Regions from separate parts of the Bradyrhizobium sp. WSM1417 genome, predicted to be linked through region 2. Evidence: riboswitches for the same ligand, from Rfam matches in the RefSeq annotation. Region 2 holds a riboswitch; the other holds the start of a gene.

Region 1 (4,412 bases), 2.0 Mb from region 2:
TGCCGCCGCTGAGGACGCCGTTTGCAGCTGAGACGTTGCGCGATCGGGTCGCCATGCTCTTGCCCAGAGAGCCGGCGCCCCGTCCGGCGGTCCATGTCGGAGAAGCCTTACACGCTGGCTGGCTTGAGCTCTGGTATGAGCCGAAGTTTGACGCGTGTACCCTCAGCCGCCGCGGCGCCGAGGCGCTTGTGCGAATGCGGCACCCGACCTGGGGCGTTGTTCCACCAGCCTATTTCATCCCGGAGCCTCACGATCCGCATTTTAGGGAGTTGTCGCAGTTCGTGATCGACCGCGCCATCAGGGATTGGCACTATCTTCTGGAGCACCAAACTTCGATCGATCTCTCCATCAATCTCCCGGCCGCATTCCTGATTGACCCGCAGGGGGTACGTGATCTCTGTCAGCGCATGCCGTCGCACCCGGATTTCGGCGGCTTGACGATTGAAATCGCGAGCAAGGAGGCCATCCAGAACCTAGATCTCCTGATCGAGGTCGCGCGTGAGGTTCGCTTTCACAACATTGGCCTTGCAATCGACAATGTTGGCACCAATTGGCCGCAGCTCATGGGGGTGGAGAAATTCCCGTTCATGAAGTTGAAAGTAGACCGGAAGTTCATCTCTGGTTGCGGAAATGGGGCCCTGAAGCGAACGGTGTGCCGCCATATCGTTGATCTAGCCAAAGAGTACAGTGTGCGCACTGTCGCCGAAGGTGTGGAGAGCGAGGCCGACCTGATTGCTGTGACCGAACTCGGCTTCGACCTTGCGCAGGGCCATCTGTTCGGAAAGGCCATGCCGCTGAAGCAATTTGCACAATCATCCTTCAGCCCTCCTCCACTTCGTCCAAAATAGTTGCACGACAGGTGGCTAAGCACGGCCAGGCAAAGCGGACCAGCGCTCGTCCGCACTGCTGCGCCTACTGTACCAGGCGTGCTGATAGGCGGTCACTTTGCAAAGCCAGTGTCGCTCCTCCCAGCGCAACTTCATTTCTCTCCGAAGCGCCGACGCGGAGCGTTTTGTAGCACAGACTGTTTTTGGCCAGTCTCAGCCAGTTCCGCGGAGATAACGTTGCAGCCATCAGCGAGGTTTGCAAAAAACCTCCGGTCAGGGCGTGTGACCGAAGGTCTGCCGAGATCCGGCGTAGACGCGTTGGCTCGCGGCTTTTAGTCGCGCCGCCGGTTCGGAATCGTCGAGCCTCGGTTGGTCCCGCGCTGCCGTGACAGACAAACCTGGAAGCGCGCACTGGTTGAGTCGCGACTGGCTCTCGTGCAGGGTGCGAGGGCTCGTATAGCTCGAAATTGAGACGGCCTGTTGCTGTCGCAGATGTAACATGGTCTCAGACCCGGGCAGCACAATTGCGCGAATTGCCCAGCATTGAGCGCGTCTGTTTGGCACGGCCCTTGAAGGGGATCGCGAATCGCATCGTTCGCCCAAAGGAGTCGGAAGGTATGGCTTACAAGATCGTCGCTTCGCAATGTACGGTTTGTGGTGCATGTGAGTTCGAGTGTCCCAACGCGGCGATCAGCCTCAAGCGTGACATTTACGTTATCGACGCCAAGAAGTGTACGGAGTGCGAGGGCCATTGCGACACGCCGCAATGCGCGGTCGTCTGTCCGGTGCCTGACACCTGTGTCCCGTCTAAGGCAGCATAGCCAGCCCCGTGTCGAGAAACCTTCATCGCTCGATTTCGCCTCAGATCGTCATAGCCTACCTAGTACGGCTCGCAATGACTTGGGCAACATCGCAGCCAGGCTCGGTAGGTTGGCGCATCGATCCCCGTCCGCATAATGCCGGAAGTCGTGGTCTCCGGATTTCGTTTGATCCGGAGCTAAGAGGGAAGCCGGTGTAATCCCAGCGCTGTCCCCGCAACTGTGAACGGCGAGCCGCTGTCCAACGAAGTCACTGAAGCCATGCGGCTTCGGGAAGGCCGGACAGCAGCGACGACCCGCGAGCCAGGAGACCTGCCTCGACAAGATATCGTCCACGGGCGGGGTGTCCCGGTGGTGCGCCTAGCAGCTGTCGTTCACGCGACATTCGCTGCACGCGTCCGACATGGCCTTTGCCCCCAATCATGGGGTCTAAGTTATGTCTATTCGGTCGCTTCCCGTTGCCACACTGGGGACGTCACGCATCGGCCCACGACGCGAGCTCAAGTTCGCGCTCGAGAGCTACTGGGCGGGAAAGTCCAGCGCAGCCGAGTTCCTCGAGGCGGGAAGTGGACTTCGTGCCGCGAATTGGCACGGCAGAAATCCCGCGGCGCGACCGTCATTCCTTCAAATCACTTCTCGCTCTACGACCATGTGCTCGATACTAGCGTAATGGTCGGTGCCATTCCCGACGTATACGGCTGGACCGACTGTCCTGTGTCGCTCAAGACCATGGCACGTGGCGCTCAGGACGGTGGTCACGCTCAGCATGGGCCTGGCGTAGCCGCGCAGGAGATGACGAAGTGGTTCGATACCAACTACCACTACATGGTGCCGGAATTTCACCAGGATCAAATCTTTAAGTATTCCTCCCGAAAGCCGATCGAGGAGTATGAGGAGGCAAAAAGTCTCGGCTAGCAGACGCGCCCCGTCCTGGTTGGCCCAGTCACTTTCCTGAAGCTCGGCAAAAGCTCAAATCCAGCATTCAATCCGTTGTCGTTGCTTGATCGACTCTTCCCAGTCTATGTCGATGTTCTCCGCGAACTAGCCTCGCGCGGTGCTGAATGGGTTCAGCTCGATGAGCAATCCCTAGTGATGGACCTGGATGAGGCATCTCGGGCGGCTGTCCGCCGGGCCTATGCTCATTTCGCAAAGGCCGTGCCGGCGCTTAAAATCATGCTGGCCACTTATTTCGGGGCTATCGGCGACAATCTTGAAACAACCTTGGCCTTGCCCGTTGCCGGGCTTGATGTGGACCTGGTTCGGGCGCCCGACCAGTTGGACACAATTGTCGCCACAGCTCCTAGAGATCTCGTGGTCTCGCTAGGCGTCGTCGATGGTCGCAACGTGTGGCGCTCCAATCTTCCGCCGCTGCTCCGCCAACTTGCCCCTCTGGTCCAAAACCTGGGTAGGGACCGTGTTCAGGTTGCTCCCTCCTGCTCGCTGCTTCATGTTCCGATCGACATTGAGCTAGAGACCGATCTCGATCCCAATGTGAAGACGTAGCTGGCGTTCTCAGTTCAGAAGATCAAGGAACTTTCGTGCCGATCAGGTGACATATTCCATAGTCATTAACGCTGTACGCGAACCGCAGCCCGACTGTTTCATTTATCCATCGCGTGGATGTGTGCCATCATAACAATCAATTTTACCGCCCTTACGGAATGTCATACGAAAATTGGCGCTTTGGCACGATGCTCGGGAAAGATAATCGAGCGCTGTTGGTGCTTGGGGATGCTGCTGCGCCAAGCAAACGGCGGCTTGAGTTTCAGGGCACGGCACCGAAACCGGTTGCGCGAAGGATCCCAGCTTGAGCAAGGCACTGCCTTGCCAACCGGACAGCGGGCGAGTGGTGGTCAAGTCCTGAGATTTCCCACAGGAGTGGAAGGCAAGAGGCTCCAGATTTCGCGCGGAGCGATCTCCGCTCCTCGTTGTTTGACGGCGAATGCCCTCGCCGTAAATCGATCGCCGGTAGTCCTCCCTACCGACGAAAGCTGGTGCGATTCATAAAGCAGCGTCGCTCCGGCGTGACTTTCGCCCGGCCTCCCGAGGAGGCCGGGCGTTTTTTTAGTGCACGAGATCGGTCAGGGTCGTTGCACCGCATCTGGAGGCCAACGCATGGGGCCGGTGCGTTAACCTATTTGTCTATAGAAGGCTCTGGTGTGGTGTTCGTACGCGTGGGTAGTATCGGATACTCGATCTTAGGCAGCCGCCGGGTCAGCGAATTTAGAAACGCTACGATATCGTTCTCTTCCTCATCGCTAAGCTTGGCGCCGAGCTGGAATTCACTCATCAGGCAACAGCTTGCTTCAGATTCCAAACCTGACCCGAATGGAAGTAAGGGGCTCGCAAGGCGACGTTCCGCAACGGCGCCGCGCGGAAGACATATTCGTCGGCGGCCGCCTTGGTGACCGCGAACCGGCCCCGTCGGCGTCCGGAAGCACCCTTGGGTCCGGCTTTTTCATCGCGCCGAATGGGAAATAGGCCTGTCCACCGACATTAATTCCATTGTGGCAGGTGGAGCACCCCTTCTCCATAAACAGCGCCAAGCCTGACTTCTCCTGATCGTTGAGAGCATGTGTATTGCCCCCCAGATACTGATCGAATGGGGCCGCAGGCGTAATGAGAGTTGCTTCAAAAGCCTCGATTGCCTTTGCAAAGTTTTCGAAGGTGACCCGGTCTCGCTTCGTTCGGGAAAGCGTTTTTGAACAAGTCGACATAGCTTGCCATTGAGTTCAAGGTGTCGAGCACATGATCCGGAGTCGCATTA
Region 2 (4,412 bases):
GCGCGCGTCACCGCACGTCGGCCGGCTTCGAAGGCGAATGCCAGCTCTGTGGGGGTGAGCGCAGCCTCGACGCTGAAATCACGTGTGCTGCTGCGCGGCTTGTCGGTCACGATCCCAGCCATCTCCTCCTGCGCCAGCGTGCCGGCGTCGATGACTTCGAGGTTAGAGCCCAACTCACGCGCGAGCACCGAGATCGCGGCACCGCCGGAGGCAAAATTCGCCAGCATCGCGATGGTCACTTCTTGCGGATAGGCCGAGACGCCCTGCGCGACGATGCCGTGATCGCCGGCAAAGATGATGATCGGCACCCGCGCCGCGCGCGGCTGCTCGGTTGCTTGCAGGCCGGCAAGGTCAATCGCGAGCTGCTCGAGCCGGCCGAGCGCGCCGGTCGGTTTCGTCAGTTGCGCCTGCCGCGCCACCGCCGCCTCGCGGTGGACTGCGGAGATCTCGGGGCATTGTTGGGTGACCCATTCGGGGAGCATGCTGCCTCGCTTGCCTCACGGCCTGCGCTTGAGGATGTAATTGTCCATGATCCAGCCGTGCCGTTCGCGCGCCTCTTGGCGCACCGCGACGATACGCGGGCCGATCTCGGCCAGCGCGCCGGACATGACGATCTGATCGGCCATGCCGAGATAGGCGCCCCACCAGATGTGCAGGCCTTCCGGATCGAGCGACTGGAACGCCGTGCCGCCGTCGAGCATCACAACCACGGTATCGACGCCTTGCGGCCAACCGCCATCGCGCAAGCGGCGTCCGGTCGTGACCAGGAAGGGCTCGCCGATGTCGTTGAGCGGCAGCGCATGCGCCGCACACAGCGCCTGGATCGAGGTGATGCCGGGAACGACCTCGATCTTTGGCGAGGGATTGAGCCGCCGCGCGATGCGCAGCGAGGAATCATAAAGCGAGGGATCGCCCCAGATCAGCAGCGCGACCTTGCCCTCGCCTTCGAGATGATCCGCGATCGTCTGCGACCAGGCAGCGGCGACGGCATCATGCCAATCGTCCACGCCCTTGCGATAGTCCGCTTCAGCGGCGTCGCGGACGGGCAGATCGAACTCGGCAATGCGGGTCGTGTCGCTGGCGAGCACATCGGCGCAGATCGTCCGCCTGAGATCGGCGAGGTCGGACTTGGCCGTTCCCTTGCGCGGGATCAGGACGAGATCGGCCGCGTTGATGGCAGTGATCGCGGCACGCGTGAGCTGCTCGGGATCGCCGCAACCGATGCCTATCAGGGAGAGCGTGAGCATCGTGGCTGCGAAGGGCGGCCACAGCGGCCGCCCTTTCGCTTGTCTCTAGGCCGCGTTGTGCAAACGCGGCGTGACGAGGCCGGACGCGGTGACGCCGCGCAATGACTTCGCCAGCGCCAGCACGCCGAGATCGGCGAGCGGCTCGATCACGATGACCAACGCATAGGACGCCGCGAAGGTCGCGATGTTTGCGAGGTTGGTCGCGCCGAAGCCCGATCCATAAATCGCCCAGAACGCCACCCAGGCGATGACACCCGCCTGATAGGTCGTCGAAAGCGCCAGCGCCTGGCGATACTTCAGATCGACATAGGCCGTGTTGCGCGAAATGATCCGCGTGGCGATCGCCTGGATCCCGAACAGCGGCACCAGCAGCGTGGTGACGTTCATGCCATATTGCGGCAGGTCCGGCGGCTCGAAGAAGATGCCCTGGAACAGCAGGCCGAACGCAAGGCCGAAGGCCGCAGGCGCCGCTCCAAACAGCAGGAACAAGGTCGAGCCGAGGATGAAGTGCACTTCGGACACGCCGACCGGGAAGTGCGGCAGGATCTCGAAGAAGACGAACACGAGGCCCGTGGTGGCGAGCGTGCGCGCCGCGAATGACGTGATGCCCTGCTCGCGCACGGTCTCGACCGCGAGCTTCAAGGCAACGCCGCCAACGGCGATGCCGGTTGCGTAACTCAGCACGAGCTTGGCGTCCGAGACTAGTCCGGGTTCGATATGCATGGCTCAGATCCTTCTTGCCGTCACACCCGACGGCCTTGGCCTCAAAACGTGCACGGCCGGTCTCCTGGCTCGCGGTTCACTGGGAGTCTCCGGCCTTCCCGAACCTTGCGGCCCAGTGGCTGATCGAAGTCCCTCACCGCTTACAGTCGCGGGGGCGGCTGGGGTTTTGGGCGCCGCAACTGGGTCCGCCCATCCCCATTCCCGATTATGCTCCGGCGCTTTGCGCCGCGTCGAGCACCATGCCTCTCCTGTGTGCCCCTTTCGCCAGCCGGGCGTCAAGGGGCGAAGGGTGGCCGTGGCCGTCATGACGGATAATCCCCCGCCAGCGCGCCGAACAGGATGACGGCCGCCGTCGAGGCCGCCCCGCCCCGCGCAAGCTGCTCCGCAAGTTCCGAAATGGTGGTGCGGACCAGCCGCTCATCGGGACGGCCGAGCGATTCGGCAAACAACGCCGGCGTGGTTGGGGCGAGGCCGTGCTCGATCAATTTGACGACAAGCGCCGGAAACGTGCGACGGCCCATATAGACCACGGTCGTCGCCTCCGGATCGGCCAGCGCCACCCAGTTGAGGTCTGGCGGCAGCTCGCCGGTGACGTCCGCCCCGGTCACGAACTGTACGCGGCGGGAGGTGTGACGCCGGGTCAGCGGAATGCCGGCTTGCGCGGCGGCGACACAGGCCGAGGTGACACCGGGAATGATCTCGTAGCCGATGCCGGCTTCGCGTAGCGTCTCGAGCTCCTCCTCGAGCCGGCCAAAGATGCCGGCATCGCCCGACTTCAATCGCACCACGCGCGCGCCTGTTGCGGCGTAGTCGACCAGCAGGCGGTTGACGTGGTGCTGCTTGGTCGAGGCCCGTCCTGCCCGTTTTCCCACCGCGACGAGATTGGCGCCGGGCCGGGCCAGATCGAGGATCGCGCCCGAAGCAAGATCGTCATAGAGCACGACATCAGCTTCGCGCAGCCGCGCGGCACCCTTGAGCGTGAGCAGCTCGGGATCGCCGGGGCCGGCGGAGACGAAACTGACAAAACCGCTCACCGGTCCTCCGCGATCAGATGGAAGAACGTGCCGGTGGCTTGTCCCCGCCGCGAGCCGGTCTCGGCGATGATCACGCCTGTCGCGTCCTGCACGACCGCCAGCGGCGTGTCGGGCTGCGCGAGAATCGTCGAATAGTGGAATTCGTGGCCACGCAGGCGTGCACCGGCCTGATGCCCCGGCATCGGCGCGGCGAGCTCGGCCAGACGATAGCCCAGATGCATGCGGCGTTTGGCAAAGCTCGTCTCAAGGCCGAGCAGGCCCGTCATCTCGTGGCGGATGCCGTCGGCGTCGGTCAACGCGGTGCCCAGCACCATATAGCCTCCGCATTCGCCATGCACCGGGCGCGTTTCGGCGAAGGCGCGCAATCCGCTGCGGAAGCGCGCATTGGCCGCGATCTTGCCGGCCTGCAGCTCGGGATAGCCGCCAGGCAGCCAGCACACATCGGCGCCCGGATCAGGGCCTTCATCGGCGAGCGGCGAGAATGTCGAGATCTCCGCACCCGCCGCGCGCCACGCTTCCAGCATATGCGGATAGACGAAGGAGAACGCGGCGTCACGGGCGAGCGCAATGCGCTGGCCGGGTGGCGTCACGTTGACGCCGCTCGCGGCAGGTTGCGGCGACCAGGTGGCAGCCGAACGCAGCACCGCGTCGAGATCGACATGCTCGGCGACGAAGCGGGCGGCCTCGTCGATCAGCTTGCCGATCTCCGCTTGCTCCTCGGCCTGGACCAGTCCGAGATGCCGTTTCGGCAGGCTGATCTCGGCATGGCGCGGCAGCGCGCCGAACACGGCGATGCCGGCATCCAACAGCGCGCGCCGCACGAGGGCTTCGTGGCGCGGGCTCGCAACGCGATTGAGCACGACGCCCGCAAGGCGCACACCGGGACGGTAATCGCGAAGGCCCGCGGCAATCGCGGCCGCCGTTTGGGCCTGGCCCGAGGGATCGATCACCAGCAGCACCGGCCAGTCCAGCATCTCCGCGATGTCGGCGGTCGCCCCGGTGCCGCAGACGCCACGCGCGGCGACGCCGTCGAACAGACCCATCGAGCCTTCGGCCAGCACGACATCGGCGTCAGTGCCGCGACTGACGAGATGCGAGATCGTCCCGCGATTCATCGCCCAGCTGTCGACGTTGACCGAGGCGCGTCCGGTCGCGGCTGCATGAAACGCGGGATCGATGTAATCGGGGCCGCTCTTGAAGCACTGCACCCGCAATCCGCTATTGCACCAGGCGCGGGCGAGCGCCAGCGTCAGCGTCGTCTTGCCGACGCTAGAGGCCGGCGCGGAGATGACGAGCCCTGCCGCCATCACGACACCTCCGGAAAGCGCGGCTCGGCGCCCACGGGGCGATAGCGGCGGTCGTAGTCGGCGGCATAGAGACGGCTCTCGGAAAAATCCGCCGCGCCCAG

Evidence for each region. Region 2 has a riboswitch for cobalamin ahead of BRA1417_RS0118720 (energy-coupling factor ABC transporter permease). Riboswitches for the same ligand answer to the same signal wherever they lie in the genome.
Region 1: linked by a shared signal. The riboswitch ahead of BRA1417_RS39740 (hypothetical protein) and the one ahead of BRA1417_RS0118720 (energy-coupling factor ABC transporter permease) in region 2 are both predicted to bind cobalamin.

What each region holds. Positions count from the first base shown of each region.
Region 1 is NZ_KI911783.1:1,930,738-1,935,149, forward strand. Features, by position in the region: gene BRA1417_RS0109335 (EAL domain-containing protein) at 1-848, shown strand, start outside; gene BRA1417_RS42305 (4Fe-4S binding protein) at 1,445-1,648, shown strand; cobalamin riboswitch at 1,780-1,980, shown strand; partial or broken gene BRA1417_RS39740 (hypothetical protein) at 2,082-3,148, shown strand; gene BRA1417_RS46160 (cytochrome c peroxidase) at 3,952-4,362, opposite strand; gene BRA1417_RS46165 (cytochrome-c peroxidase) at 4,277-4,412, opposite strand, start outside.
Region 2 is NZ_KI911783.1:3,926,059-3,930,470, reverse strand. Features, by position in the region: gene cobT (nicotinate-nucleotide--dimethylbenzimidazole phosphoribosyltransferase) at 1-482, opposite strand, end outside; gene cobF (precorrin-6A synthase (deacetylating)) at 498-1,247, opposite strand; gene BRA1417_RS0118720 (energy-coupling factor ABC transporter permease) at 1,293-1,970, opposite strand; cobalamin riboswitch at 2,007-2,227, opposite strand; gene cobA (uroporphyrinogen-III C-methyltransferase) at 2,273-3,004, opposite strand; gene BRA1417_RS0118710 (cobyrinate a,c-diamide synthase) at 3,001-4,311, opposite strand; gene cobM (precorrin-4 C(11)-methyltransferase) at 4,311-4,412, opposite strand, start outside.